One region of the Buttiauxella sp. AC142 genome, then DNA from elsewhere that is predicted to be linked to it. Evidence: predicted binding sites of a transcription regulator. Region 1 holds the regulator's gene; each other region holds the start of a gene.
What was found. The regulator CRP, encoded in region 1, controls carbon source genes, mostly activating them, when cyclic AMP is high. The targets are predictions, from matches to a motif close to ATGTGANNNNNNTCACAT.
Positions count from the first base shown of each region.

Region 2: bhsA (multiple stress resistance protein BhsA) is a predicted target of CRP. The motif match lies at 2,114-2,131, and genes of this name have one in related genera.
Region 3: focA (formate transporter FocA) is a predicted target of CRP. The motif match lies at 4,420-4,437, and genes of this name have one in related genera.
Region 4: AC0IWZ_RS19805 (6-phosphofructokinase) is a predicted target of CRP. The motif match lies at 3,816-3,833, and genes of this name have one in related genera.

Region 1 covers NZ_CEEDCH010000001.1:4,141,430-4,149,344, reverse strand. The annotation lists gene tsgA (MFS transporter TsgA) at 1-197, opposite strand, end outside; gene ppiA (peptidylprolyl isomerase A) at 478-1,050, shown strand; gene AC0IWZ_RS19385 (putative adenosine monophosphate-protein transferase Fic) at 1,161-1,763, shown strand; gene pabA (aminodeoxychorismate synthase component 2) at 1,797-2,360, shown strand; gene argD (bifunctional acetylornithine/succinyldiaminopimelate transaminase) at 2,448-3,668, shown strand; gene AC0IWZ_RS19370 (YccS/YhfK family putative transporter) at 3,676-5,760, opposite strand; gene crp (cAMP-activated global transcriptional regulator CRP) at 5,951-6,583, opposite strand; gene AC0IWZ_RS19360 (OsmC family protein) at 6,898-7,302, shown strand; gene AC0IWZ_RS19355 (phosphoribulokinase) at 7,332-7,915, opposite strand, start outside.
Region 2 covers NZ_CEEDCH010000001.1:1,573,294-1,581,208, reverse strand. The annotation lists gene mfd (transcription-repair coupling factor) at 1-575, shown strand, start outside; gene ldtC (L,D-transpeptidase LdtC) at 791-1,711, shown strand; gene bhsA (multiple stress resistance protein BhsA) at 1,783-2,040, opposite strand; gene AC0IWZ_RS07195 (TetR/AcrR family transcriptional regulator) at 2,291-2,923, shown strand; gene bhsA (multiple stress resistance protein BhsA) at 3,024-3,281, opposite strand; gene AC0IWZ_RS07185 (TetR/AcrR family transcriptional regulator) at 3,529-4,161, shown strand; gene AC0IWZ_RS07180 (siderophore-interacting protein) at 4,191-5,084, opposite strand; gene iutA (ferric aerobactin receptor IutA) at 5,279-7,468, shown strand; gene AC0IWZ_RS07170 (Gfo/Idh/MocA family oxidoreductase) at 7,609-7,915, shown strand, end outside.
Region 3 covers NZ_CEEDCH010000001.1:1,363,501-1,371,415, forward strand. The annotation lists gene AC0IWZ_RS06175 (MFS transporter) at 1-179, shown strand, start outside; gene pflA (pyruvate formate lyase 1-activating protein) at 227-967, opposite strand; gene pflB (formate C-acetyltransferase) at 1,167-3,449, opposite strand; gene focA (formate transporter FocA) at 3,504-4,361, opposite strand; gene ycaO (30S ribosomal protein S12 methylthiotransferase accessory factor YcaO) at 4,767-6,524, opposite strand; gene AC0IWZ_RS06200 (DUF421 domain-containing protein) at 6,663-7,355, shown strand; gene serC (3-phosphoserine/phosphohydroxythreonine transaminase) at 7,516-7,915, shown strand, end outside.
Region 4 covers NZ_CEEDCH010000001.1:4,240,420-4,248,334, reverse strand. The annotation lists gene AC0IWZ_RS19825 (hypothetical protein) at 1-120, opposite strand, end outside; gene AC0IWZ_RS19820 (class II fructose-bisphosphate aldolase) at 189-1,031, opposite strand; gene AC0IWZ_RS19815 (PTS sugar transporter subunit IIC) at 1,018-2,385, opposite strand; gene AC0IWZ_RS19810 (PTS sugar transporter subunit IIB) at 2,378-2,692, opposite strand; gene AC0IWZ_RS19805 (6-phosphofructokinase) at 2,704-3,684, opposite strand; gene AC0IWZ_RS19800 (maltose acetyltransferase domain-containing protein) at 4,079-4,660, opposite strand; gene AC0IWZ_RS19795 (oligosaccharide MFS transporter) at 4,673-5,938, opposite strand; gene AC0IWZ_RS19790 (alpha-galactosidase) at 6,000-7,915, opposite strand, start outside.

The DNA.
Region 1 (7,915 bases):
AACCAGGCGTTCAGGAAGATAGAAATCAGAATGCCTGCGTTCAGGAAGGTAAAGGTATTACTCATGCTGGAAACGGGAACGTGGAAGTATTCGGCTATATTGCCCATCACCATCCCGGTGACAATTACCAACGCGCCAGTGAGGGCGTAGGAGAAGAAGCTGATCCATGTGAGCTTAATGCGGTTGCTGTTAGTCATGACGAGCCTGTGAATAGAAATGTAAAGTGCTTTGACAGCACTCGAGAAGAATGGATTTTAGTCAAAAACGTGATTCATTCATACAATTTATAATTCATTTGCAGCAACAGACTGGTTTCAGAGTGATTTCGATCACATTAAAGAGCGCTACTCATTAATTCATTCATTTAACTTATTGATTTGTGTGAAAGTAAAAAACCGTAAATGGCTGGCGCAGAGTTGAGCACGTCTTTACAATCTAGCAACTTGCTTCATTCACTGCATTCGTAAGGAATTATTCATGCTCAAATCGACTTTGGCGGCTGTAGCAACTGTGTTTGCTCTTTCCGCTCTCTCTCCTGCGGCACTTGCTGCTAAAGGTGACCCACACGTCCTGTTGACGACTTCAGCAGGTGAAATTGAGCTTGAGTTAAATAGCCAGAAAGCCCCAGTTTCTGTGAAAAACTTTGTGGATTACGTTAACAGCGGCTTCTACAACAACACCATTTTCCATCGCGTGATCCCGGGCTTCATGCTCCAGGGCGGCGGCTTCACGGCAGATATGAATCAGAAGCAGCCAAACCCACCGATTAAAAACGAAGCCGATAACGGCTTGCGTAATACTCGCGGTACCATTTCTATGGCCCGTACCGCCGATAAAGACAGCGCGACCAGCCAGTTCTTCCTGAATGTGGCAGATAACGCTTTCCTCGATCACGGCCAGCGCGACTTTGGTTACGCGGTATTCGGTAAAGTTGTGAAAGGGATGGACGTTGCCGATAAAATCTCTCAGGTACAAACTCACGACGTTGGCCCATACCAAAATGTGCCGTCAAAACCTGTAGTTATCCTCTCCGCGAAAGTCCTGCCGTAAAAAATTCCTGCGCGGGTTTCCTCCACCCGCGCATTGACTTCCTTCCTGCACTTCCCCCGATTGCTGCTTATACTTGTGGCAAGTATGGGTCGTCACGTTAGGGAGGCATCATGGCAAAGAAACTGACCGATAAACAAAAGTCCCGCCTTTGGCAGCAATTGCGCAGCCGTTCGTTTCAGGCCAGTTCCCGGCTGGATATCCTTGAGCCTCATGCGCAAGATGAGCTTATCGCGCAGCGTGTAGAAACGATTGAACTTGGCCCGTTGCATCGCGGATTACCCTGGTTGTGTGCCATCCATCAGCAGCTTTTTCAGGATGTTTTCGACTGGGCAGGCGAGCTACGAGATGTTGATATTTCCAAAGGGGAGATACAGTTCTGCCATTTCGAGTACATCGAAAATGAAGGCAACGATCTGATGCAAGAAATGGAGGATGAGCATTATCTCGTCGGACTTACCAGAAATGAGTTCGTTCAGCGCCTGTCGCATTACTATTGTGAAATTAACGTCCTTCATCCGTTTTTTGTTGGCAGTGGTCGGGCACAGCGCGTTTTCTTCGAGCAGCTAGCGATTCACGCTGGTTACATCCTCGATTGGAAAGACGTATCGCCTGAAGCATGGGCAACGGCGAATCAGGCCGGGGCATTGGGTGATTTGACGCTGCTCAATGAGATTTTCACTAAAGTGGTGAGCGAAGCGCGCGAAAGCGAATAGAATAGCGCGGTTCTTTTTTACCCTGGAGCCGCGATGCTACTGCTTATCGACAACTACGACTCATTCACCTGGAACCTTTATCAGTACTTTTGCGAATTAGGTGCAGAAGTGGTGGTGAAACGTAACGATGAGCTGACCCTTTCTGATATCAGCGCGTTAGCCCCAGAAAAGTTGGTTATCTCGCCAGGCCCCTGCACGCCCACCGAAGCAGGGATTTCTCTTGCGGCGATTGCGCATTTCGCCGGACAGTTACCGATTCTCGGGGTATGTCTTGGTCACCAGGCGATTGCCCAGGCGTTTGGGGCGACCATTGTGCGTGCCGAAAAAGTGATGCATGGCAAAACATCCGCTATTACGCATAACAATTCTGGCGTATTCAACGGCCTGAATAATCCCCTTACCGTCACGCGCTATCACTCTTTGGTTATCGACCCCGCAACATTACCCGACTGCTTTGACGTGACCGCCTGGACGGATAAGCAAGAGATTATGGGGATCCGTCACCGCGAGCTTGAGCTGGAGGGTGTGCAGTTTCACCCGGAAAGTATTCTCAGTGAGCAGGGGCACCAGCTGTTAGCCAATTTCCTCAATCGTTGATTTTTTATTGCCAGATAATGATTTTTTATGCATATTTCATGATTATATTTTCATGTCTGTTCTTGCGTAAAAATGGGATGGCAATTAATGGCAAGCGAACAATCAGCAATTACCCGCGCTACTTTTGATGAAGTGATTTTGCCGATTTATGCACCGGCGGAGTTTATCCCGGTTAAAGGCAAAGGCAGTCGTGTTTGGGATCAACAAGGTAAAGAGTACGTTGATTTCGCCGGTGGGATTGCCGTCACGGCATTAGGTCACTGCCACCCGGCGTTAGTGGAAGCGTTAAAAAGTCAGGGCGAAACGCTATGGCATACCAGCAACGTTTTCACCAATGAACCCGCGTTGCGCCTGGGCCGCAAACTGATTGATGCTACTTTTGCTGAACGCGTACTGTTTATGAACTCTGGTACCGAAGCCAACGAAACCGCCTTCAAACTGGCACGGTACTACGCTTCTACGCGCCATAGTCCGTATAAAACCAAAATTATTGCCTTCCATAATGCCTTCCACGGTCGTTCGCTGTTTACCGTTTCTGTTGGCGGTCAGCCGAAGTATTCCGACGGCTTTGGCCCGAAGCCAGCCGATATTATTCATGTGCCGTTTAACGACTTGCATGCAGTGAAAGCGGTGATGGATGACCATACTTGTGCGGTCGTGGTCGAGCCGATTCAGGGCGAGGGCGGTGTAACGGCGGCAACCCCAGAATTCCTGCAAGGCTTGCGCGAGTTGTGCGATGAGCATAAAGCGTTGCTGGTATTCGATGAAGTGCAGTGCGGGATGGGGCGTATCGGCGAGTTGTTTGCGTACATGCATTACGGCGTGACGCCAGACATTCTGACCAGCGCGAAGGCACTCGGCGGTGGCTTCCCGGTCAGCGTCATGCTGACTACTCAGGAAATTGCTTCTGCGTTCCATGTTGGCACTCATGGTTCAACCTACGGCGGAAACCCGCTGGCATGTGCCGTTGCAGGTGCGGCGTTTGACATCATCAATACGCCTGAGGTTTTGAAAGGCGTTGCGACGAAACGCCAGCAGTTCGTTAAGCATTTGCAGCAAATCGACGAGCAATTCGACGTGTTCAGCGACATTCGTGGCATGGGCTTATTGATTGGCGCTGAGTTGAAACCTCACTACAAAGGCCGTGCCCGGGAGTTCCTGTACGCAGCGGCAGAAGCGGGCGTGATGGTCTTGAACGCGGGGCCAGACGTCATGCGTTTTGCTCCGGCGTTAATTGTTGAGGATGCTGATATCGAAGACGGTATGACGCGCTTTGCCAAAGCGGTCGCAAAAGTCGTTAACGCTTAATCGCCCGTCAATTTGAGCGGCGTAAGCGGCTCAGCCAGATACCGTGATGTGGCCGCTGACGCCATGCAACCGAAGAAATGGTATGCATGGTGCTGAGGTGGCCCAACACCCGCTGTAAATGTTGTTCCATGGTACTTAGCGGCCCGCTCGGAAGCCCTTCCAGCGGGTCGAGAATATTCGCATCATTGGTTTCCCCAGGCCCATCATATTGAAGCCGCTGCTGGCATCGTTGCAGCGCAATTTCACACGATTGCAAATAACGCTGGGCGAGATCCGGCGTCAACATGTTGTGCTCGCGGGCAAGTGTGGTCATCGCATTGATGTGTTCGACGATAAACTGGCTGTGCGTCACCCATAGTTTCATATCGGCAAGATAGTGCGAGTTAAATCCAGGTTCCTGCATCGCCTGGTTGAGCGAGTTGAATAAGGCATTGTGCGCCTGGTTGACCCTCATTCGCGAATACGCCAGCGGGGTGGGTTCCGGGTCGCTGCTCAGAATCAGGCGAATCGCATCCTGATCGCGCTCCAGAGCATCGTGGGCGTTCTGGCGCAGTAAACCACTTTGCCACTGTGGCCACAGCCACACCATGCCACCAAAGGCAATCAGGCAGCCGAGCAGCGTATCTATTAAGCGCGGAACGATGTACTGCTCGGCGCTGAGGGTGATGAGTTGCAGGGTGTAAACCGCCGTGACGGTAAAGCCAATTGTCGCCCAACCGTAACTCTTACGAATGAACAAATAGCTGACCAGCGTAATGATCAACATCGCGGCCAGCGCGATATCTTGCGGAAAGTGGAAGTGCAGCGCGATGCCCGCTATCGCTAAACCTGCAATGGTGCCTGCCGACCGGTGAAGAATTCTCACCCGGGTCGCGCCATAGCCGTTTTGCGTCACAAACATTACCGTCATCAAAATCCAGTAAGGTTTAGGCAGATGTAAAAACCCCCCCAAAATACTGGCGATGGTCAGCATTACACCTAATCTGGCGGCGTTACGCAGCGCGGCGGATTTCAAAGATAAATAGCTTTTCAGTGCTGCCCAAAGTGGCAAGCGACGCTGCCGGTCTTCCATCAAATCACGGATATACAACGGGCGCTGGGTGCGTAAAACACGGCCAATCCGACTGAAGTGATAATGGCAAAATTGCCCAACCGGGTTATCCGGATTTTGACGCGCGATTTTCTCAAGGGCATCAATCTGTTTATCCATCGTGAAACGCTGTGGGAACCGATGATAAAGAATGTCGTCAGCCAGCACGCGTAAACGCGCTGCAATGGTCTGCGCGTTCCAGCGAATCACGGCTTCAGCGTGACTTTTCTCAACCAGCTTTTGCACTTCGGCAGGTTGGTGGAGGCTGACGGAAATGTGTTCTTGTAAATCCAGAGCGACCTGAAACGCGCGCAGTAATCGCTTGTAGCCGTTTTGCTGATTCGCTGCCAGCATGTGTAATTGCTGGTAGCAAATAGTGATTAAATCAACGGCTTTTTGTTGACGCGCCAGCAGCGGAGGCAGCGCTTTTTCAGGGTCGGTATGCTGCGTTAGCATGCCATATTTGGCTTCGCAGTAATCCGCCAGTTGGCGATAGAGCAGGCTTAATGATTCGCGCAGTGGCTGCTCGCGCCACATCCAGAACCAAAACCAGTTAAACACGCCGTACCAAATTGTACCGCTGACATACAGCAGCATTGGCTTCCAGATGGGCATATTCCCCGCCATGCTGAGTGTAAAGATCGCGGCAATGAGTGAGGCGGGAAGCAGACGAGCGTGCAGGGAGCTGATTTCGGCTGTGACGCCCAGCAATAGCGCCATTACGGCCAATATCACCGGCAACGGCACTGAGGTATAAAGCAATAAAAGCTGCATGATCAAACTGCTGACGGCAAACAGGCTACCGCCGACGATCAGGCGTTTGAAGAAGCGTTTATGGGGAGTATCAAGTCCTGCAATGTTGCAGCAGGCAGGGACTAAAGAGAAAAGCAGGCCGGACTGGAGATTGCCAAAGAGCAAACCTACTGCCACCGGAAGGCACAGCACCAGCGTTTGCCGCAGTGCGTAGTTAACTTCAGGATGGTAGATCAGTCTTCGCCACATAAACCCTTCTTACTTAAAGCTGCAGCGGCGTTAGCTGCGTTCATTCACCCGAATCACTTACTTGAGTAAGCTCATCGGGATGAACTCACTTGCTGCCTTGCTGCAACTTCAATTAATCGGGTTTCGGATTTAGTTTTTTAGAGACAAAAAAGGCGTGTTATGAAGCAACACGCCATTTTTGAGACGGAGATTAACGAGTGCCGTAAACGACGATCGTTTTACCGTGAGCAGAGATCAGATTTTGATCTTCCAGCATTTTCAAGATACGACCAACGGTTTCGCGAGAGCAACCCACGATCTGACCGATTTCCTGACGGGTAATTTTTATCTGCATACCGTCCGGGTGGGTCATTGCATCAGGCTGTTTAGCCAGGTTCAGCAGTGTCTGCGCGATACGACCAGTCACATCCAGGAATGCCAGGTTACCCACTTTCTCAGATGTAACTTGCAGACGACTAGCCATCTGTGAAGACAGGCGCATCAGGATATCTGGATTGACCTGAATCAGCTGGCGGAATTTTTTATATGAAATTTCAGCCACTTCGCAGGCACTTTTAGCACGAACCCAAGCACTACGTTCCTGACCTTCTTCGAACAGCCCTAACTCGCCAATGAAATCGCCCTGATTCAGATAGGAGAGGATCATTTCCTTGCCCTCTTCATCTTTGATCAGAACAGCCACAGAACCCTTGACGATGTAATACAGCGTCTCAGCCTTTTCACCCTGGTGAATCAGTGTGCTCTTCGATGGATACTTATGAATGTGGCAATGGGACAAGAACCATTCGAGAGTCGGGTCTGTTTGCGGTTTGCCAAGCACCATGCGCGGTTATCCTCTGTTTTATAACTGGCTACCAACGACAGGACGCTAAACATCCTGTCTGGCGTTGCAAGTATTAGAATATTCCCCACCTTGGGGAGATGGCATGCAAGTCATTCTTGCTGCCTGTAATTAGTGATGTCCTCTGCATACATGCATAACGTCAATGTATCGATGTAGCATCTGGATTGTTTTAGCATAGCTTTTGACAAGTGTCTCCTATTGTCTCGTTTCAGCTTGACGCAGGTCGCCTTCCATTGCCAGATTTGCTGAATCTGCGTACTCTGAAAGACAATTTTTTCAACGGGAGAAGTAACATGCAAGCACGAGTGAAGTGGGTTGAAGGGTTAACCTTCCTTGGGGAGTCCGCTTCTGGACACCAGATTCTGATGGACGGTAATTCTGGCGATAAAGCACCCAGTCCGATGGAAATGGTTCTGATGTCCGCTGGTGGTTGTAGCGCAATCGACGTAGTTTCTATTTTGCAAAAAGGCCGCTACAACGTGACGGATTGTGAAGTGAAACTGACCTCTGAGCGCCGCGAAGAAGCCCCGCGTCTGTTCACACATATCAATCTGCATTTCATTGTGACAGGCAAAGAATTGAAAGATAATGCAGTTTCGCGTGCGGTAGACTTGTCTGCTGAGAAGTACTGTTCCGTTGCGTTGATGCTGGAAAAAGCCGTAAACATCACCCATAGCTACGAAGTGATTGAAAGCTAGAGTGAAGAAAAGGGCGGTGTTTAGCCGCCCTAATTATTGATATTTCTTCCTTCCGCCAGGCGCTTAACCAACGGCGTCATGATCAACTCCATTGCCAGTCCCATCTTGCCGCCCGGCACCACTAATGTATTGATGTGGGAAATAAATGAGCCTTGCAGCATGGCGAGCAAATACGGGAAGTCGATATCATCCAGACCGCGAAAATGAATCACGACAAAACTTTCATCTAATGACGGAATACCGCGTGCGGCAAACGGGTTAGAGGTATCTACCGTCGGTACGCGTTGGAAGTTGATGTGCGTGCGGGAAAACTGCGGCGTGATGTAGTTGATGTAATCGTCCATCGAACGCACGACGGAATCCATTACCGCTTCACGGGAATGACCGCGCTCGCTGGTGTCGCGCACCAGTTTTTGAATCCACTCCAGGTTTACAATCGGCACTACGCCAACCAGTAAATCGACGGCATTGGCGACGTCGTGCTGCGGGGTAACGACTCCGCCATGCAAGCCTTCATAAAACAAAACATCAGTCGGTTCTGGTAACGGCTGCCACGGAGTAAACGTGCCGGGAATCTGATTCCAGGGTACGGCTTCATCATAGGTATGAAGAT
Region 2 (7,915 bases), 2.6 Mb from region 1:
TGCTCGGTGAAGGCCAGAGCGGCTCAATGGAAACGATCGGTTTTTCTCTGTATATGGAAATGCTGGAAAACGCGGTCGATGCGCTCAAAGAAGGTCGCGAGCCATCGCTTGAAGATTTAACCAGCAGCCAGACCGAAGTTGAATTGCGCATGCCTGCCCTACTGCCAGATGATTTTATCCCGGATGTGAACACGCGCCTGTCATTCTACAAGCGGATTGCCAGCGCCAAAACGGCGCATGAGCTTGATGAATTGAAAGTCGAACTGATTGACCGCTTTGGATTGCTACCGGATCCGGCGCGTAATCTGTTGGATATCGCGGCATTGCGTCAGCAGGCTCAGAAACTGGGTGTGCGTAAAATAGAAGGCAATGAAAAAGGCGGAGTGATTGAGTTTGCCGAGAAGAACAATGTTAATCCGGTTTGGCTGATTGGCTTATTGCAAAAGCAACCGCAGCATTTCCGCCTGGATGGGCCAACGCGTCTTAAATTTATTGAAGATCTGGCTGACCGCAAAGCGCGAATGGAATGGGTGCGTAACTTTATGCATCAGTTAGCCCAGAACGCAGCGGCTTAAGTCGTATCTTAATTTGCTTAACGTGCCTTAGTTACCCCTAAGGCACTTTTGTAACATTTACACATTCTTTTCAAACCACGAAGGTTTCCCTACATCTTCCCCCGCCATAATTCACGATTAACTTTTTAATAACATTAACCTTAATAATAATGAGGTTTTGCTTAATGCAGTCGTCGCGATTTCTCTCTTTACCTGTACGTTGGTTGGCATCGCTGATGCTGGTCAGCGCAAGCCTTGCCGCTTTCCCGGCAAGCGCTAATTCCTACCCTCTGCCTCCTGAAGGCAGTCGCCTTATCGGTCAGAACTTTTTCCATGTTGTCGAGGATAACGGCGGCTCGCTTGAAGCCATCGCCAAAAAATACAATGTCGGCTTCCTTGCCCTGCTTCAGGCAAATCCAGGTGTTGATCCGTATGTGCCACGTGCGGGTAGCGTGCTGACTATTCCGCGCCAGATGCTATTGCCAGATGCGCCGCGTCAGGGGCTGGTAATGAATCTTGCCGAACTGCGTGTTTATTACTATCCCGCAGGGAAAAATAGCGTAACCGTTTACCCGATAGGCATTGGCCAACTCGGTGGCGACACCGTGACACCAACTATGGTCACAAGCGTTTCAGATAAACGCGCCAACCCGACCTGGACGCCAACGGCCAATATTCGCGCGCGCTATCTGGCGAACGGAATCAAACTTCCGGCGGTCGTCCCAGCCGGGCCGGAAAACCCAATGGGCCACCATGCCATTCGCCTCGCAGCCTATGGCGGCGTTTATCTGCTGCACGGAACAAATGCGGACTTTGGGATTGGAATGCGCGTGAGTTCTGGCTGTATTCGACTGCGTGATGACGATATTAAAGCGTTGTACAAAGAGATGCCTGTTGGTACGCCAGTGCGCATCATCAACACCGCGATTAAAACCTCAGTGGAGCCCGATGGCAGGCGTTTAGTTGAAGTCCATCAGCCTCTGTCTAAACACATTGATGACGATCCGAAAGTGCTTCCGATTGTGTTAACGGAGCAGATGAAACAGTTCCAGTCTGCACCGGAAACAGATGCTAGCGTCATGGAGCAAGCCATGCAGCACCGCTCCGGGATGCCGATTGAAGTGAACGCGTACGGTATTGCCAGCACCGAGATTTAATTGTTTTGAGATGCAAAAAGGCCCTGTTTTTTAACAGGGCCTTTTTTTATGAAACTGATTTACCGTGAATCTTATTTATAAATTACCGCAGTACCGTGCAATGTATTCGGGCCAGTGACTGAAGTAATACGGAATGAACTCGCACCCATTTCATCAGCTTTCTGAGCCAGTTGGTCTTCAAGAGAACCCAGGTTAGTCCCGGCGGTTGCAGTGATAGTGCCTACTTTCTGTTGGCCTGCTGGCGTTGCCTGAACTTCAACAGCCGCGAAGCTTGCGAAAGAGATTGAGCTAAGAACAACAGCAGCGATAAGAGTTTTGACGTTTTTCATGATTTTTGACCTTAAGCAGATGATTTGTAAGCCCGTTAATTTATTTACTTAACGTTCGATAAGTAAATAATAAACGTGATCTACATCACACGTCAAATTATTTTTATAACGACCGTTAATTATTTTATTAATGACTTACTTTTCATACAGATAGCCATGATTTATTTTTGGACAAACTAGCAGTAGAAGCCATGAGATATTATTTTTATAATGATCGCTCATAAAATAGAAAAGGTTAAAACGGCTAATTATGTCTACCGACACCTGCGATACCAAAAAAAGCCGTGGCCGACCAAAAGTGTTCGACAAAGAATCCGCACTCGATAAGGCCATGGTTTTGTTCTGGCAACACGGCTACGAAGCCACTTCAATGGCACATCTGGTTGAGGCAACAGGGGCAAAAGCCCCAACGTTATATGCCGAATTCACCAATAAAGAGGGTTTGTTCAAGGCCGTCTTAGACCGCTATCTGGCTCGTGTGACGAAACTGCGAGAGACCTGCCTGCGTTGTGACAATCGAACGCTTGAAGAGGCGCTTGAGGATTATCTTTATCTGGTGGCGAAACTGTTTACCGATAAAGAAACCCCAACGGGCTGCTTTATGATTTGTACTTCATCCGTTCTGGCAGTTTCATCGCACGATATCTCTGAAATGATCAAGGCTCGTCAGTCTCTGCTCGAAGCTACGCTGCTTAAATTCCTCGAGCAGCACCAACAGAAAGGTGAAATCCCGGCCACAACCTGCGTTCGAAATTTGGCTAAATACCTGTGTTGCATTGTTCAGGGCATGTCAGTCAGCGCGCGGGAAGATGCAAGCCACGAGGAATTAAAGCAGATCGTCAACACGACACTTCGCTTGTTACCGGAGCTGAAAAAAATCTAACCCTCGGCGGCGCCTGCCGCCCTTTTCAGCAATAGAAAAAGGCCCTGTTTTTCAACAGGGCCTTTCTTATGGAGAGAGTTTTTACTTAGAGGGCACAGGCTTATTTATAAATTACCGCAGTACCGTGCAATGTATTTGGTCCAGTGACTGAAGTAATGCGGAATGAACTTGCGCCCATTGCTTCAGCTTTCTGCGCCAGTTGGTCTTCCAGAGAACCCAGGTTAGTCCCGGCGGATGCGCTGATCGTTCCTACTTTCTGCTCGCCAACTGGGGCAGCCTGAACTTCAACAGCTGCAAAGCTTGCAAATGAAATTGAGCTAAGAACAACAGCAGCAATAAGATTTTTTACGTTTTTCATGATAGTTACCTTGGATAAACATTTATAAGGCCGTTAAATTTATTTACTTAACGTTCGATAACTAAATCATAAACGTGATCTGCATCACACGTCAAATTAATTTTATAATGACCGTTAATTATTTTATAAAAGCTTATATTTTCATAAGCATAGGAAATAATTATTTTTCCACTCTTCCCTATAGCTACCGCGTGATATTATTTTTATAATGATCGTTCAATAAACAGACAAAGGTTAAACGGCGCATATGTCATCTGATACGACTTGCATTAAAAAAAGCCGTGGCCGACCGAAAGTGTTTGACAGGGAAGCAGCACTCGACAAGGCCATGGCTTTGTTCTGGCAACACGGTTATGAAGCCACTTCATTGGCGCATCTGGTCGAAGCGACGGGCGCAAAAGCTCCGACGCTGTACGCAGAGTTCACCAACAAAGAAGGGTTATTCAAAGCCGTTCTGGACCGCTATATCGAACGTTTCTCGCAAATGCGTGAGAATTGCCTGTTCTGCGAAGAACGCACGCTCGAGCAAGCACTGGAAGATTATTTTTCGCTGATTGCGAAGCTCTTTACTGAGAAAGACACGCCAACAGGTTGCTTTATCATCTGTACTTCCTCCGTGCTGGCCGCATCTTCGGAAGATATCGCGGCAGTGATAAAAACGCGTCAGTCGATGCAGGAAGAAACGCTGGTGCGTTTTCTGGCCAAGCGCCAGGAACAAGGCGAAATGCCTGCGACCAGTTGTATCCGTAAATTGGCTAAGTACCTGTGCTGTATTATTCAGGGGATGTCAGTGAGCGCGCGCGAAAACGCCAGCTATGAAGAGCTGATGCAAATCGTGAATACGACGATGCGGCTGATGCCAGAACTTAAAAAAATCTAATACAGGGCGGCGTTTGCCGCCCTGCTCTTTTAACGCTCCCGCCCTTTACTCCAGTACGCCATAAAGTTGATGGTGTCATGGTTCACACCGCATTCACCAATCAAATGGCGGCGCAGGAGTTTCACCACCGTGGATTCTGCCGCGACCCAGCCGTAAAAATCATTGCTTACCGTAGTCGCTTTATCCCACAGCAGTTCGCCTTCCGCTTCTTCATTAAGTTCCTCCGTCACGCCTGCGGCTTCAGGTAGCTGCACATTTTCTCTGACGGATTTGAGCAGGCATTCTCCATGCGAGGCATTCGCTGTTTTACGCGCTAACCAGTGAATTTGCGCGAAACTGAACTCGCTCAAATCGACACAGTCACCTTCGTCTGGCACTTCAAAAAATGCCTGAATTTGTGGCGGGTTCTGCCCCGCAGCCAGCAATTCAAGAATACCTTTCGCTGCGGGCAATGCCGTTTCGTCGGCGATGATTAGCCCATGGCGTAAACCGCTCGGCGGAGTCCATTCGTATCCACCGCTGTCTTGAGTATATTCGGCATTAGGCGCAACGATTTGAATCTGGTCGCCAGGTCGCGAGTTAATTGCCCATGCTGAGGCCGGCCCTTCCGTACCGTGGCTGACAAATTCAACGGTGACTTCCTGGCGCTCGCGATCAACCTTGCGCAAGGTATAAGTGCGCACCACGGGTCGCTTTTCTCTGGGCAATTGTTGCAGCAATTGATACCACTCGCCTTGCTCCGGCAGAGCAGGAATAGAGCCATCTTCAGAGGGGAATAACATTTTGATTCGCTGATCGGGCGAGTCACATTTCATATGTGCAACATCCGGACCGCCAAACACCAGACTCAATAGCGAAGGTGAAACTTGCGATTTATGCACTAACTGGACATTAAACAAGCGATACCCTTGCACTCCTGCCATTTCGACTCCTTTGCCGCATCAGGCCAACATCCAGAAAAAGTAAACCACATAAATCATGTGATTATTCATAAGATTAATTTAAGAAATACTATCAATTGAGATTGATAATGAGAACCGTTATCGGCAAAATCCAGTCCGTTCTTATTTCAAAATATTTTCAAATGTTAATCTTTTCCATCTAAGGAATGATGATGATGCATAAAAATGCACGCTGGGTGCTTAACCCGCTGCTTCTGGCGATGATGGCTCCAGCTTTTGCGCAGCAAACTTCAGAAGAAGATATTCTGGTTTCTGCGAACCGTATGCACCGTACCGTGGCAGAAATGGCGCAGACGACCTGGGTTATCGAAGGCACTGAACTCGAACAACAAATCCAGGGTGGCAAGGAGCTGAAAGATGCACTTGCACAGTTAATTCCAGGGCTTGATGTCAGCAGTCAAAGCCGCACCAACTACGGCATGAACATGCGCGGCCGCTCTATCGTGGTGTTAGTAGATGGTGTTCGTCTGAATTCTTCCCGTACCGATAGCCGCCAGCTTGATTCCATTGACCCGTTCAACATCGAGCATATTGAAGTGATTTCCGGCGCGACCTCTTTGTACGGCGGCGGTAGTACCGGCGGTTTGATTAACATTGTCACCAAAAAAGGCCAGCCTGAAACCCAGATGGAATTTGAATCGGGCATTAAATCAGGCTTTAACAGCAGCAAAGATCACGATGAGCGTATCGCAGGGGCAATTTCTGGCGGCAACGAACATGCGTCCGGACGAATGTCGGTGGCCTATCAGAAGTTCGGTGGCTGGTTCGATGGCAATGGCGACCAGACTCTGCTTGATAACACGCAAACCGGCTTGCAGTATTCTGACCGTCTGGATGTGATGGGAACCGGCACTCTCAATATTGATGAAACTCAGCAATTACAGTTAGTCACGCAATATTACAAGAGCCAGGGCGATGACGATTACGGGCTAAATCTGGGCGAGAATTTCTCGGCTGTTACCGGAAATGGTAATGCTTACGTCAGCGACCAACTCAATTCAGACCGTATTCCTGGCACCGAGCGTCATCTGATTAGCCTGCAATATTCCAACAGCGATTTCCTCGGCCAGGAGCTGGTTGGGCAGGTTTATTATCGCGATGAATCCCTGACGTTCTATCCGTTCCCGACCCTGACGCGTGGCGCAGTCACCAGTTTCTCTGCCTCGCAGCAAGATACCGATCAGTACGGTGCAAAACTCGCACTGACCAGCCAGCCCGTTGATGGCTGGCAAATTACCTACGGTGTGGATGCCGACCACGAAAGCTTTACCTCAAACCAAAAATTCTTTGATTTAGCGAAAGCGAATGCCTCAGGTGGGTTGAATAACCAAAGCATTTACACCACCGGGCGCTACCCTGGCTACAGCATTACCAACTTCGCGCCATTCATGCAAACCAGCTATGACATCACCGACATGTTTACGCTAAGCGGCGGCGTCCGTTACCAGTGGACTGAAAACAAAGTTGATGATTTTGTTGGCTTTACTCAGCAACAAGGCATTGCAAATGGTATCGCTCAATCAGCGGATTCTATCCCTGGTGGCACCACTGATTACGACAATGCTTTGTTCAATGCTGGCGTGTTAATGCACATCACCGAGCGCCAGCAAGCGTGGTTTAACTTCTCGCAAGGCGTTGAATTACCTGATCCAGGAAAATATTACGGTAACGGGACTTACCGCCTGGTCAATGGCCATTATCAACTGGTGAACAGTGTGAACGTTGCACAGTCAAAACTTCAGGGGATCAAGGTCGATTCGTATGAGTTAGGCTGGCGCTACTCGGGCGATAGCCTGCGCACGCAGGTTGCGGCTTACTACTCACTGTCTGACAAGTCTATCTCCATCAACCGTGCAGATATGACCATCAATGTTGAAGATGACAAACGCCGTATTTACGGCGTTGAAGGTGCCGTGGATTACTTTATTCCAGACTCAGACTGGAGCACCGGTGTTAACTTCAACGTGCTGAAATCCGAAACCAAAGTGGATGGAAAATGGCAGAAATGGGACGTGATTTATGCCAGCCCGTCGAAAGCCACGGCATATGTGGGCTGGGCGCCAGAACCATGGAGCCTGCGTGTCCAGAGCCAGCAGACCTTTGATTTAACCGATGCCAGCGACAATAAAATCAATGGTTACAACACCATCGACTTTATCGGTAGTTACGCTCTGCCACTAGGTAAGCTGAGCTTCAGCATCGAAAACTTGCTGGATAAAGACTACACCACCGTGTGGGGTCAGCGCGCGCCTCTACTCTACAGCCCAACTTACGGCAGCCCATCGCTGTACGAATACAAAGGTCGTGGGCGCACTTACGGCGTGAATTACTCCCTGCAATTCTAAAGTTCCTCACAGCAGGCTGGCGAAAAACCAGCCTGCTTTTTACTCTCATACACAAAATCCCTCTCGACCAAAATCCAGTAGTCATTTAAAACATAGGGACTCTAATGATAGGTACGGCTTATATTTGGTAGGATTAGCTTATGTTGGCAGGTTTAATAGGTTTAGGTTCAGTCATCGAAACAGCATATCTCCCGGCACTACGCCGCCTCTCTCTTCCCTTGCTCGAATGTTACGGTTTTGACGCTAACCCCACGCGTCAGATTGACGGGATTAACCGTTGTAATTCCCTGGACGCACTGCTAGCAATGCCGCTCGATGTGGTGCTAATCACGACTTCTTCTCTGCATCATCTTCCTGTTCTGGAGCGCGTCTTGCAAAGTGACGTGCCTGCTATTGTGGTAGAAAAACCCGTCGCAGCCACGCTTGCGCAACTTGAGACACTTAAAA
Region 3 (7,915 bases), 2.8 Mb from region 1:
AGGCTCTGTTATTAAGTTATACCGTTGGCAGTTTGCTTGGCCCAACATTTACCTCAATGCTGATGCAAAGCTACTCGGACAACCTGTTGTTTGTGATGATTGCCGGAGTGGCGTTTGTTTACTTACTGATGCTGCTGCGCAAAGCGGGGCCACATTCCACACCTATTGCCCACGCCTGATACAAAAATGGCCCTCGTTGAGGGCCATTTTTGTTGGTGCATCAAGATCAGTACATCACTTTGTGACCGTACTGCTCCAGAATCCCTTTGACGCGTTCCATGGTTTCTTTCTTCGGTGGATGTACGCCATCAAGTTTGTACTCTTCACCCATAGCGACCCATTTGTGTTTGCCCAGTTCATGATAAGGCAAAAGCTCAATCTTCTCGACGTTGCCCATATCACGGGTGAATTCGCCGAGGCGATGTGCAGAGTCATCATCATCAGACCAGCCTGGAACGACAACGTAGCGAATCCAGACGTTAACGTTTTTATCTGAAAGATAACGGGCAAATTCCAGGGTGCGATGGTTTGAAACACCGACCAGATTCTGGTGAATCTCGTCGTTCATTTGCTTCAAATCCAGCATCACCAGGTCAGTCACTTCCAGCAATTCATCAATGACCGGGTCGTAGCGACGCACAAAGCCGTTAGTATCAAGACAGGTATGAATACCTTCTTTACGGCAGGCACGGAACCAGTCACGCACAAACTCAGCTTGAAGAATGGCTTCGCCACCTGATGCTGTTACACCACCACCTGATGCGTTCATAAAGTGGCGATAGGTCACCACTTCTTTCATCAATTCTTCTACAGTAATCTCTTTGCCGCCGTGAGTATCCCAGGTATCACGGTTGTGGCAATACAGGCAGCGCATCAGGCAGCCCTGGAAGAAGGTAATAAAACGAATACCGGGACCATCCACGGTACCGCAGGATTCAAAGGAATGAATTCGGCCAATTACTGACATTGCGGTGTTCTCTCCAGTATTGGTCCAGGCTTTACAGCAAGAACCAGGTTGAGCGCGGTCTTTAAACAGAATGCCGCGTCGAATCAATTTTGCAAGATACCCTAAACTTAGCAGCTATCTTGCAAAATCGGTTCTGACATAAGAAAAGGCCCCACCGAGGTGGAGCCTTTATTCTACGCCTTTTCAGACAAACCGTGAATTACATGGTTTGAGTGAAGGTACGGGTAATAACGTCCTGCTGCTGTTCTTTAGTCAGGGAGTTAAAACGTACAGCGTAACCAGATACACGAATGGTCAACTGAGGATATTTCTCAGGGTGTTCCATCGCATCCAGCAGCATTTCACGGTTCATTACGTTCACGTTCAGGTGTTGACCACCTTCGATGGACGCTTCGTGGTGGAAGTAACCATCCATCAGACCCGCGAGGTTAGTTTTACGAACTTCGTCGTCTTTACCCAGTGCGTTAGGAACGATAGAGAAGGTATAAGAAATACCATCTTTAGCGTAAGCAAACGGCAGTTTAGCAACGGAAGTCAGAGAGGCAACAGCACCTTTCTGGTCACGACCGTGCATTGGGTTAGCACCTGGACCGAATGGAGCGCCAGCGCGACGACCGTCTGGGGTGTTACCGGTTTTCTTACCATAAACCACGTTAGAGGTGATGGTCAGAACAGACTGAGTCGGGATAGCGTTACGGTAAGTAGTCAGTTTCTGAATTTTCTTCATGAAACGTTCTACCAGGTCAACAGCGATGTCATCTACGCGAGAATCGTTGTTACCGAACATTGGGTATTCGCCTTCGATTTCGAAGTCTACAGCCAGGCCGTCTTCGTCACGAACAGGTTTAACTTTCGCGTATTTGATTGCAGACAGTGAGTCAGCTGCAACAGACAGACCCGCGATACCACAAGCCATGGTGCGAACAACGTCACGGTCATGCAGAGCCATCAGAGACGCTTCGTAGCTATACTTATCATGCATGTAGTGAATGATGTTCAGCGCGGTGACGTACTGTTTAGCCAGCCAATCCATGAAGTGGTCAAGACGATCCAGAACGTTATCGTAGTCCAGAACATCTGCCATGATTGGTGCTTCTTTAGGACCGATCTGCAGTTTCAGTTTTTCATCAACGCCGCCGTTGATTGCATACAGCATGGTTTTCGCGAGGTTAGCACGAGCACCGAAGAACTGCATTTGCTTACCAACGATCATTGGGCTTACGCAGCATGCGATTGCGTAGTCATCGTTGTTAAAGTCAGGGCGCATCAGATCATCGTTCTCGTATTGCAGAGAAGAGGTATCGATGGAAACTTTAGCTGCGAACTTCTTGAAGTTCAGTGGCAGTTTTTCAGACCACAGAATAGTGATGTTCGGCTCCGGAGACGGCCCCATGGTGTACAGGGTGTTCAGGAAACGGAAGCTAGATTTGGTAACCAGAGTACGACCATCTACACCCATACCGGCGATAGATTCAGTTGCCCAGATTGGGTCACCAGAGAACAGCTCATCATACTCAGGGGTACGCAGGAAGCGAACCATACGCAGTTTCATGACCAGGTGGTCAATCATTTCCTGTGCTTCAAGCTCAGTAATTTTGCCTGCTTTCAGGTCACGTTCGATGAATGCATCCAGGAAGGTGGATACGCGACCGAAGGACATTGCAGCGCCGTTCTGAGATTTAACCGCAGCCAGGTAGCCGAAGTAAGTCCACTGAATAGCTTCTTGAGCATTTTTAGCAGGACCAGAGATATCGCAGCCATATTTAGCAGCCATTTCTTTGATCTGACCCAGAGCACGGTGTTGCTCGGAGATTTCTTCACGCAGACGGATTGTTGCTTCCAGATCTTCGCCGTTTTCCAGTTTGGATTGCAGAGAGTTGAACTGAGCAAATTTGTCTTTCATCAGGAAGTCGATACCGTACAGCGCTACGCGACGGTAGTCACCAATGATACGACCACGACCGTAGGCATCCGGCAGACCGGTGATTACGCCTGATTTACGGCAGTTCAGGATGTCTTTGGTATAAACGTCAAACACACCCTGGTTGTGGGTTTTGCGGTATTCGGTGAAGATCTTTTTAAGCATTGGGTCAAGTTCGCGACCGTATACTTTGCAAGAACCTTCAACCATTTTGATGCCACCAAACGGAATAATTGCACGTTTCAGTGGAGCGTCAGTCTGCAAGCCAACGATAGTTTCGAGGGACTTGTTGATGTAACCAGCATCATGGGAGGTGATGGTGGAAGCGAGGTCAGTATCGAAGTCAACAGGCGCGTGAGTGCGGTTTTCCTGTTTAACGCCTTCCATGACGTTGTCCCACAGTGTGGTAGTTGCTTCAGTAGCACCTGCCAGGAAGGACTCGTCACCCTCGTAAGGGGTGTAGTTTTTCTGAATAAAGTCACGCACGTTGACTTCATTCTGCCAGTCGCCTTTGGCAAAACCTTCCCAGGCTGTGGCTAACTTCTCATTAAGCTCGGACATTTAACACCTACCTTCTAATGTGGATTTCTTATTCCCTGAACAATGGTTAGCACATTAGTGCTTATCGCCACCGCGCAGATAAATTACCCAGTACGTCAACCCAACCAGTACACCGCCACCAATGATGTTCCCGATAGTCACGGGGATTAAGTTATCAGTGATGAAGTTCAATACGGTCAAGTGTGTGAAATTGTCCGGAGACGACCCAACTGCGGTCCAGAATTCCGGGCTTGCAAAGTTGCGTACTACGATACCCAAAGGGATCATGAACATGTTTGCGATACTGTGCTCAAAACCACAAGCAACAAACATGGCGACCGGGAGGATCATAGCAAACATCTTGTCCATCAAACTGCGGCCCGAGTAGCTCATCCAGACAGCCAGACAGACCATCAGGTTAGCCAAAATACCGAGGCATACAGCTTCAATAAAGGTGTGATGCATTTTGTGGTCTGCAGTTTGAAGTACATTCAGACCCCACGCACCATTTGCTGTCATATACATGCCTGACAACCAAATCAACACCACGAATAGCAACGCACCAACCAAGTTTCCGACATAGACGTTAATCCAGTTCTTGGCTAGCTGACCCCAGGTGATTCGCCCGCTGGCTTTCGCAACAACGATTAACACCGTAGAGGTGAAAAGGTCGGCACCGCAGATGACACAAAGGATTAGCCCTAAGGAGAAGCAAGTACCACCAATCAGTTTTGCAATCCCAAATGGAATGGTTGCAGTACCGGTGGTAGCAGTGATGTAAAAGACAAAGGCAATCGAGATGAACATGCCCGCAGTGATCGCTAAATAAAACGTGGTCAGCGGGTGTTTTGTTGCTTTATAGACGCCAGCATCTTCGGCGACTTTCGCCATAGCGGCTGGGAGCAATAGATCAAAAGGGTTGTCAGCTTTCACACTAACTCTCTCTTATTTAATTCGGCGACGAGATACTAACAAAGCATTATAGAGTAAAAATTGATATGGATCATATCTCGCCAAGCTTATAGGCCTGTTAAAAGCAGGTGTTTACCTGATTTTCAGCGTAAGTAATTGATATTAATTATAAAAATAAAGTTTAAAATTTATAACGTAATTTGATATTTACCCTCGAAGCCCAGGTGAATGGTTAATTAGAAATGAGTATTTCAATAATTTTGCAACAATATTTATAGCTTAAAATAATATTATTTCACCAATATTTAACTATTGGGTCACAAATGAAATTATTGCGGTGACAATAAAAACACGGGGCAATAAAAATCGCCCCGTAATATAGCGTAAACCTGATGATTTACGCACCTTTACTCATATTTTATTACTTTATTTCCAGAAAGCCGCTTTTGCGCGTTGCAGTTTTTCATACGCGCCTAACAATGCCTGGTGTGCAGGGAAAGCTTTCAGATCGCTGTCTACAGCTTGCAAGCCATAGAATGGCGCTTCACCGCTCAGAGCAGCACTTGCTGCTTCTACTGTTTCTGCGCCGTACATACGGACGAAGGCATTCAGATATTGCAGTGGTTGGCGGTCTTCTTCCATCGCCAGTAACAGCAGGGTTTGCAGGCAGCGATAGTAGTTCGCACGCTCAGGGCTGAAAATAGAGGCGTTGAACTCCATCGTCCATTCAGTCCAGATAAGCGCCTGTTCGGTATCACCACCCGCCAACGCCAGCATGGCTTTCAGCTCGCCAATACGTAGCGTGTACCAACCGTTGTCTTTACCGGTAGCCAGGCCGAGCAGTTCACGCACACGGGTGAAATCATCATGACCTTCTTCATCTAACTGCGAGATCAGACCCAGATAATCCTGCTTTTCCCACTCACTTCCTGGCAGCGCCAGAATGGTGTCGCGCAGGTGATAACCCATATTGTTATTGGCAAGCAGCAAATCTTCTGCAGGATAGATATCGGACATTCCAGGCACGATGATACGGCAAGCGTAAACATCCAGATGTTGGTAATCGGCGATGTATACTTCTTGATCTTCTGCGTCAAAGATGGCCATCAAAGTGGCGAATTCTTCTTCTGTTGTGCCGGAGAAACTCCAGTCAACAAACGGATAGTCAGCATCCTGCTTGAACATATCCCATGAAATCAGGCCGCTTGAGTCAATGAAGTGAGTTTCCAGGTTCGCATGTTCGGCCACTTCTTCGTCATCAAAAGTAGGCGGAGTGAACACGTCCAGGTCTTTTAAACCACGGCCCTGAAGCAGTTCAGTCACTGTACGCTCTAGCGCAACACCAAAATCAGGATGCGCGCCGAAGGAAGCAAAACAGGTCCCGTTTGCTGGGTTGAATAACACAACGCAGATAACCGGATATTTGCCGCCTAATGAACCGTCGTAAGCGAAGATTGGGAAACCTTCAGCTTCCAGCGTGGCAATGGATTCAACCACGCCAGGATAGCGAGCCAACACTTCCTGTGGGATTTCCGGCAGACTGATGCTTTCCGCGATAATGCGGTTTTTAATGTAACGCTCAAAAACTTCTGAAAGCCCCTGAACACGGGCTTCGTTTGCGGTGTTCCCTGCAGACATCCCATTAGAAACATACAAATTCCCGATGATGTTCATCGGAATATAGACGGTTTCTTGATCGGATTGGCGGGTAAATGGCAGAGCGCAGATCCCGCGCTCTTCATTACCTGATTGCAGGTCAATAAGCATGCCTGCGGTGACTTCGTTTTCAGGATCGTAGAACGCACGCAGACGCTCGTCGAGAATACCTTCTGGCAACTGCTCGTCTTCAGGAATCGGGAACCACTTCTCGTTTGGATAATGCACAAACGGGCCATTGGCAATGGTTTTGCCCAACCAGAAATCAGCGAAGAAGTAATTGGTCGACAGGCGTTCGAAATATTCGCCCAACGCAGATGCTAACGCTGCTTTTTTAGTCGCACCCTTACCGTTGGTGAAGCACAGTGCGCTGTCTTTATCACGAATATGAACGGACCAGACGTTAGGGACCGGATTTAACCAGGAGGCTTCTTCTATATTAAAGCCAAGATCGGCAAGCTTGGTCTGGAAGCGAGCGATGGAATCTTCCAGGGCGGCATCTTTGCCAGGAATAAAGGTTTGAGTCATGAGGTTTCACTTTTGTCGTACGCAAAGCGCGCAATGATACGGGTTTTAGCCAACTGACGCTATCGTCAGCGGCAAGCAGGCGGCCTTAGCATAACAGGCTATGCTTATTGCTAGTAACCTACTGTTATGGCGGTATAAATGAAGAGTTTTGATCTCCAGCGGATGGCGCTAGACAAAGTCCCTTTAGATTTTCTGTGGGAAGTGGCTTTTCGTAGCCTTTACACCTTTGTGCTCGTGTTCCTGTTTTTAAAGATAACCGGGCGGCGTGGCGTAAGGCAGATGTCGTTGTTTGAAGTGTTGATAATCCTGACTCTTGGCTCAGCGGCAGGTGATGTGGCGTTTTATGACGATGTGCCGATGCTGCCTGTTTTCGTCGTATTCATGACGCTCGCTTGCTTATATCGTTTGGCGATGTGGTTGATGAGCCACAGTGAAAAACTTGAAAATCTGATGGAAGGAAAACCCGCGGTAATAATAGAAGAAGGTGAGTTTGCCTGGGAAAAAATGAAGGCTCAAAACATGACCGAATTTGAGTTCTTCATGGAACTACGCCTGCATGGTGTAGAGCATTTGGGGCAGGTTCGGCTGGCAATATTAGAAACCAACGGGCAGATTAGCGTCTATTACTTCCCCGATGATTTGGTCAGGCCGGGTTTATCTATATTGCCTGAGTATTGTAGCGAGCGTTTCGAGAGGGTTCCGGAGGATGGGGATTACGCCTGCATTCGATGTAGTGAAGTGTTGACGTTAAACGCAGGAGCAAAAATTCTTTGTCCACGCTGTAAACATCATCAATGGGTCAAAGCCAGCACGGCAACACGAGTCACCTGACGGGCGTTTATCGGGTGTTTAATTCAGCGATTAGTTGATTCTGTTGTGTGATTTTGCGCACATTACCGCAGCATGCCGTATTAACCATTGCAGCCTCAGCATCTCAATGATAAAACCGAATATGTGGTAAAACTTATGACTCTAAGCGTGGTGAGGGGAAATGACTCAGGTATACAATTTTAGTTCCGGCCCGGCGATGCTACCGGCTGACGTACTTCGTCGTGCACAAAATGAACTCTGTGACTGGCAAGGTTTAGGCACCTCCGTAATGGAGATAAGCCACCGCAGTAAAGAGTTTATTCAGGTTGCTGAAGAAGCTGAAAAAGATTTTCGCGATCTGCTGCAAATCCCCTCGAACTACAAAGTTTTATTCTGTCACGGTGGTGGTCGCGGACAATTCGCGGGCGTTCCGCTCAATATTCTGGGTGACAAAACTACCGCTGACTACGTTGACGGAGGCTACTGGGCGAGCAGTGCAGTAAAAGAAGCACATAAATACTGCAACCCCAATGTTATTGATGCCAAAGTCACTGTTGACGGTCTGCGCGCCATCAAACCGA
Region 4 (7,915 bases), 99 kb from region 1:
GTTTTCCGTTAACGTGTTTTCCAGAGCAGTTAATTCAGTTTCAAGTTGTACGGCTTGAATATCATATTGCGCCGTATCCGAATTATCACTGTGAAAAAGTTTTTTTAAAGATCCAAACATAGCTAGCTCCCGCCCGACGGTTGCCACGCAACCAGGGTTACAATGAAGAGTAGAGGATAACGCCTGCTTTATTTAAATAATGCGATCTTTTCGATTAATACAGCAGCGACTGCATCATTTGCCGGTATTAAAAATTTGCGCACACTGTCATTCACTTTGCCCTTCTCGAAGGTTTCTTTGCAGTGTCCTACCCATTGCACGTTCATTTCAGTACCGACGTTGACCTTATCAATGCCCCCGGCGACGGCGCGGCGCATATCTTCATCGCTGACACCTGTGCCACCGTGCAGTACCAGCGGGGTTTTGGTCACTTCGCTGATATCCGCAAGGCGTTGATGCTGAATTTTCGCTTTGCCGGTATACAGGCCGTGTACCGTACCGACGGACACCGCCAGCATATCCACCCCGGTTTCATCAACAAAGCGTTTGGCGTCTTCGGTGGTGGTAAAGCAAATATCTTCCATGGCAACCGCTTTGCCATCTTCTGAGCCGCCAATCGCGCCTAATTCTGCTTCTACAGAGATATTTCGCGGGCGAGCAATATCAATAACCTTACGGGTATTAGCAATATTATCTGCCATGTCCAGATGGGAGCCGTCATACATTACTGAACTAAACCCGGCATCGATGGCTGTTTTAATGGACTCAATATCTGAGCAGTGATCCAAATGCAAGCAGGTGGGTATTTGCTGGCTTTCGGATAAAGAACGAATGGAATCTACTAATAAACGATAACCTAAATATTCCGCCGTCCCGGTAGAAATTTGAATCATTAACGGGCTATTGGTTGCTTTGGCAGCTTTAAAATAAGCGGGCAGCATTTCAAGACAATGCAAATTAAAGGAGCCTACCGCTTTAAATTTACGCTCTTTGGCTACCTGTAATAAATCCGGGAAGTTATACAGACTCATGTGCTTTTTCCTCTTGAGGTTTGGTTGATTTGCCATTCACGAACCAGGCGATAAGCGCTACGAACAGGATGAATAAGCCGACAAACGTCCAGTTATTCTGGAATACATGTCCCAAAATCAGGCCGCTACTGATCACATCAGAATCACTGAAAGTCACACCGGTAAAGCCGTAGCTTTCAAGCATTGGCACCAGGATGGCTGGCAGGAAGGTAATAAACAGTCCATGTACTACGCCGCCGATGATTGCACCGCGTCTGCCGCCCATTGCGTTACCGAAAATCCCAGCGGTGCCGCCAGCAAAGAAGTTGGTCAACAAGCCAGGCAGAATCATCGCCAGGCCAAACATTGGGAAGACAATCATGCCGATGATGGAGCCGACAGTTGTGGCAAGGAAACCAACAATTACGGCATTGGGGGCGTAAGGGAACAGCACCGGGCAGTCCAACGCCGGTTTGGCATCCGGTACGATGCGCATCGCAATACCACGGAACGCAGGCACCAGTTCGTTAAGCAGCAAACGCACACCGCTATAGAGCACGAATACCCCGGCAACAAACTGAATTGCCTGCATAAACGCAAACATCAGGTAATTCACGCCGTTGGAGTATTGGCCGATGTATTCCGGGCCTGCCGCCAGCGCCGGGATGAGGTACATAGGGATCATCACCACGGCCATCGAAAGGTAAGTGTCCTGCAAGAATTTGAAGTTATCCGGTAGCACCAGGTCTTCGGTAGATTTAGAACCCTTGCCGACAACCTTCGCCACCGCAGCCTGCACCAGATAACCAATAGTGCAGAAGTGGCCCAGAGCGACATCGTCAGAACCGGTAATGCGGCGTACCACAGGTTGGGCGAGGGCTGGCATCAGCACCGCCATAATTCCGCCGAAGATCCCGCCAGTAAGAATCAACGGCAGCCCGGTCAGCCCGGCTTTATAGCCGATAACTGCACCAATCGTTGCCATCCAAAGCAGTGCTTGCCCGGTGAGAAAGATGTACTTAAACGGCGTGATGCGGGCAATGATGATGTTGACGATAAATATCACCATCAGCGTGAGTGCCACTTCGGAACCCAGCTCACGGTTTGCAAGGCCGGCAATAGCGGCCACATCGGTGATGTAGCCTTTCATACCGAAACCGTGGGTGAAGATGTCGTTCAGGAAAGTCAGCGTATCAACAATAATGTTGATACCCGCCATCATGATTAAAAAACCAAGCAGCGTTTTAAACGTCCCTTCCGCGACTTTACCCTTCGATTTTTTTTGCAGCAAAAGACCGAGCATGGCAATAAAGGCAATCAATATTGATGCCTGTCCTAGCAGGTCTTTAACAATAAAGTTAATGATGCTATTCATGGTCGAATACCTTCACATTGCGTTCTTTTAAAAAGGCGACAATCTTTTGTTCGATTTCGTCTTTATCCGTGAGACGGTGCAGCACAATGACGCGTTTAATTTCCTCTTCGCTGGCATCGGCCGTTAAAATATCGGCGAAGGTTTTTTGCGTTAAAATAATGTCAGATTTAAAGGCCCCCGCTTCTGATACGGTGGTGTGATCAATTTCTGCCGGGATTTGAAGTTTTTTAAGTACCGCAGTTGCAGCCATTTCAATGGCGAAACTGGAACCTAAACCACAGCCGCATACACAAAGAATTTTAAGCATTGAAAGTCTCCTCAAATAATATTGAGCTGCTTCGCTAATTTATAATGATGCCCTTCGGTGTCGACGAGGCGTTTTTGCATACTGATTAAATCTATAGGGATCGGTTTATTACTCGAATTAATAATAATGGCTTTATTTCTCATGCCGGACTGGATACAACGAACGACTTCACCTGCCATAATTGTGCCCTGATAAATTTCCTCGCAGGTAGGGTCACCGTTACGCAAGCTATAACCAATAATCGACTTACGAATTCGTACGCCAATTTTTGGCTCAAGTTGTTTAATCATGGTGTCAATCGCCCCCTGGAAACCGGGGGAATATTCTTTGGTGTAACCTTCAGAGCAAAGGATTACGACGCTGTTTTGTGTCTCAAGGCGTGCGCTAATCTTGTGTGCCAGTTCGCTCAACGACTGCTGGCATTCTGGGATGAGCGCAAAATCAGCATTGCTTTTAATCGCCGATTGCAGCGTCAATTCACCGCAGTAGCCGCCGAGCAGTTCAACCATAAAAACCCGCCCCGGCAAAGCGCGACCTGTATTACGCAGTTTGCCGACTTCTTTAATGACTTGTTCACAGGCGGTTGAAAAACCAATGGTGTAATCACTGCCGTAAACATCGTTGTCGATGGTCATACCGACACCGAAACAATTCACACCATATTCGCTAAGGTTATTCAGAAACTGTAAGGAGCCGTCTCCGCCTGCCATAATAAGCACATCGATATGCAGGGTTTTTAACTGTTTTGCGATGGTTTCATATTCGCTACCCATTAATTTACGATGAGTTCTGCCTGAAGACATAATCGGAATGGCGGCAACGGAAAAATCCACTAGATCCCGTGCGGAAATAGCCTGGTGATTATTCTGCAATAAACCTGGAATACCACCGTTAAACAAAACGATTTCTGCTTGTGCCAGTCGGGAAATCTGAAAAACAAAATTATTTATTCCCGTGACATCACCGCCGCTAATTACCATGCCGATTCTCATGACGCTCGCCTCGTTTATTTGCTTGCAGACATTTTTCCCTTTAAACAAGACTTGAATTTGCAACGGATGTCACAAAAGCAGGATTCATTTAAGCCTGAAGGTCATTGACAGAGGGTTTTTATGGGTGTGTTTTGTGATATAAATCACAGATAATTAATGGCGGGAAACAAAAAATTTGTTGAAAATATTCTATATTTCAATGGATTAATCTTGGTGGGTGAAAACTAATAATATCAGCGTGTATTTGGTTTTGATGGGGAATTATTAGCTTTCAAAAATGTGACTGCTAACGCATTTTTATATGGCTGAAAAGGAATGGGGTTAATTTAGAAGTCTAAAAGAAATAAGCGTGAAGACGGATAAGCCATCCGTCTTCATCATTTAAAAGGGCATTCTAACCAGCAAAAGACAATTTATCTTCCACAGTAATGTCACGCAGCACCCGGCAAGGCACGCCTGCGGCAACCACGTTTGGCGGAATAGATTTTGTCACTACGCTACCCGCGCCAATCACGCTGTTGCGGCCAATCACCACACCGGGGTTGATGATGACGCCCGTTCCCAGCCACACGTTATCTTCAATGGTAACGGGCAAAGAAAACTGCTGCCCGGTGATGCGGATTTCTGGGTCTATCGGATGCCCGGCGGTAGAAATGGTCACATTGGGTGCAACCATCACGTTATCGCCAATCGTCACCGTGGCGTCATCCACCACGATGAAATTAAAGTTAGCGTAAAAGTTTTTGCCGATATGCGTGTGGCTGCCATAAGCCACACGGATGGGCGGCTCGACCCAGCAATTTTCGCCCACGCTGCCAAATAATTGCTGGAGCAGTTCGGCACGGTGAGCCTCTTGCGAAGGGCGCGTCATGTTGTAGTCATAGACCAACTCTTTGCCTGCCCGGCGCTCTTCCGGCAACCCTTCGCAGTGGTCCGTATACAGCTCGCCAACTTCCATTTTTCTTCGTACTGACATGTTCTTTCTTCCTTAATTTGCCGGAGCTGCCGCAGCTTGTGGGAGCGGGGCTCTGTGATTTGACAGGGTAAACGCTGACACGACGGTGATGGTCAGCACGATACCGCCCAGAATCAGATAGGTATGCTGGAAGCCAATCTTATCGTACATATTTCCGGCAAAAGCCGAGAGGAAAATCGCCGCGGACTGTTTGGCAAACTGGAAACCAATCAAATAAATCGTGGCCGACAGGCGGGTGTCGAACACGCCGGTAATATATTTAAATGCCCCAACCAACAGGAACGGCACTTCCAGCGCATGCAACATTTTGAGTGCAATCACTTCAAACGCGGAGGTGGCGAAAGCCGAGCCGATGATACGCGTGGTCATGATCGCCCCGGCAATCAGCAGCGTGTTTTTGGCGCCGATGCGGTTAATGATCCACGGCGAGCAGAACATAATAATCGCGTTGCAAATTTCTCCGGCAGTGGTCGCAAAACCGAAGGCTTGGGTGCCTTGCTGCGGAGAATCAAAGAAGGTTTTAAAGAAGGTCGCAAACTGTTGATCGAAGACGTCATAAACACATGCCACACCCACCACATAGAGAATGAACATCCACATTTTGGGCATTTTAAATAACGAAAAGACCATTTTTGCAGAAATCTGGCGCTGATTGGCACCCAAAGAATCCATAACCTGTGCGGTCTGGTTTGTCTGTGGGCGAGCGACCAGCAACAGCACCATCAAAATCACGGCCGCACCTGAACCCATCCAGAACACAAACGCCGGATTAACGTTAAATAACACCCCTGCGGTGGAAGCGCACAACCCCCAGCCCAGGCAGCCAAACATCCGTGCTTTACCGTATTCAAAATAGCTATTGCGGCTCACGCGCTCGATATACGCCTCAATCGCGCCGGAACCGGCAGAGAATACAAAACCGATATAAATGCCGCCAGCAAGCGCCCCGAGCACGATATTGGTTTTTAGCAGCGGAGCAAAAACATACAAGAAGAAGGGGGCGAAGAAGAACAGCATCAGGGTTATGACCCACAGCAAATGCTTTTTAAGCCCCAGTTTGTCGGAAATGATCCCCAGAACGGGCTGGCAGAGAATGGCAAACAGAGAAATACAGGAAAACACGATCCCGGTATGCGTTTTATTCAGGCCGATTACGTCCGAAAGCCAGATGGGCAGGAACGGGAAACAGGTCGCCATAATGAAAAAGTAGAGAAAGAAAAACAGGCCAAAAATCCAGAAATTAGGGTTATTTTTATGGGTACAGGCAGGCATGCTCATTGTGTTTTCCTCAAAGGGACAAACTTGATGGGGCAGCGTGTGCCGCCCCGATGTCATGGTATTACACGCGTTCAAAGCCAATCAAAATGGCGCTTTCCGGGTCGAGGATCGGCAGGGCTAATCCGGCCTGCGCCAGCCATTCCCCGCTAACGGTTTGCGTTGTTTCCATCCAGCCCGGTAGCTTGCGCATGGTATGACCGCCTTTGCCCACCACGCTGATTTGCGGATGGTCGAGCAGCGTGATGCAATAACGTGCCGCCGGGTCGAGGCCTGGCACGCGCAAATTACCGGCGAGCGTATAATCCGGCATCGCCAGTTGGCTGACTAAATACAGCGCCTGAGACTTATCTTCCGCAACGACACCTTGCACTTGCGTTGTGGCATCTGGCATATCCACGCGCCACTGTTTGCCGGTATGCAGCAGCGGTCGCCACTGTTTGTAGAGTTGCACGTAGCGCTCGTAACCTGCGCTTTCGGCAGCGTCGGCCGTCATCGGGTCAAGCTCCATACCCAGGTGCCCGAACAGGGCTGTCAGGCCACGAAACTCAATGCTGTGCTGACGATAGGTGGCATGGCAACGCATATTACCGATGTGCGAACCCATCACTTCCGGCGGGAAGAAATAGCTCATGCCGCGCTGGATGGTATTACGCTCCAGCGCATCGTTATTGTCTGAGGCCCAGAAACGGTGGGTGCGTTTTAACACTTCATAGTCGATTCGACCGCCACCTGATGCGCAGGATTCAAACTCAACATGCGGGTATTTGCGGTTAAGTTCGTCCAACAGACGGTAAAACTGACGAGTTTGTGCATCCGCTGCCGCTTTGCCATTATGCCCCGCCTGAACCAGCTCGCGGTTCATATCCCACTTCACGTAATCAATCGGATGTTCGCCCAGCAGCCAGTTCATGCGCTCTAAAAGATAATCGAACACCTGCGGATTGCTAAGGTCCAGCACCCACTGGTAACGTCCGGTTGCCTGCTCGTAGCCCGGCAGCGCCAGTACCCAATCAGGATGCGCGCGGTATAAATCGGAATCCGGGTTAATCATTTCTGGCTCGACCCAAATACCAAATTCCATGCCGCATGCCTTCACATGGTTGATAACCGGCATCAAACCATTCGGATATTTTTGCTCGTCAAGATACCAGTCGCCAAGCGCTGCCCGGTCATGATTGCGGCCTTTAAACCAGCCGTCATCAATGATGAAACGCTCCACGCCCAATTCGGCGGCGCGGCTCGCCATCTGCATGATGTATTCCGGGTTATGGTCGAAATAGATCCCTTCCCACGTATTGAGATGCACCGGGCGCGGCTTATTTTCCGGGAAGCGAATAACCTGTTCGCGCAGGAATTGGTGAAATTGCTGGCTCATACCGTTCAGCCCATTGCCAGAATGGCTGGCATAAAGCCATGGCGTGTGCAGCGTTTCGCCTTCACCCAGCGCCATTTCCCCCGCCAGATACAGCGCTTCGGCTTGCAGATAACGACGGCCATCCGTTTTCACTTCGCAGCGCAGACGATGGTTGCCGCTCCAGCCCAAATGCACGCCCCACACAGCGCCTTGCTGTTCACTAAATGCGGCCGTTCCCGCAATCATGGCCGGGAAATGTTCATGCGAGGTACGCCCCCGGCGATTTTCCAGCACGGAGCTGTCGTGTTCGAGACGAATGCGGTGTGGCTGGAATTCACGTGTCCAGCGCCCATGAAACGCCATGACTTCCAGGGCGCGTTCAGCAATGGGCAGAGTGATAGCCAGGCGATCCACTTGCCACGGAGCCGCACGTAAGTTGGTCAGCCCATGGCGAATTTGCAACACGCCGCTGCTATCAAGACGAAGCTCGCTAATCAGGCGCAAACCGGCCTGCTTATCCTCAGCGGTGATCGTTAAATTCTGGCCGTTTTGTTCCACCTGCGTGGTGGTAAAGATAGGGGAGGCATCCAGGCCGTTGCGATGGCCTTCAATCCCCGGCGAGC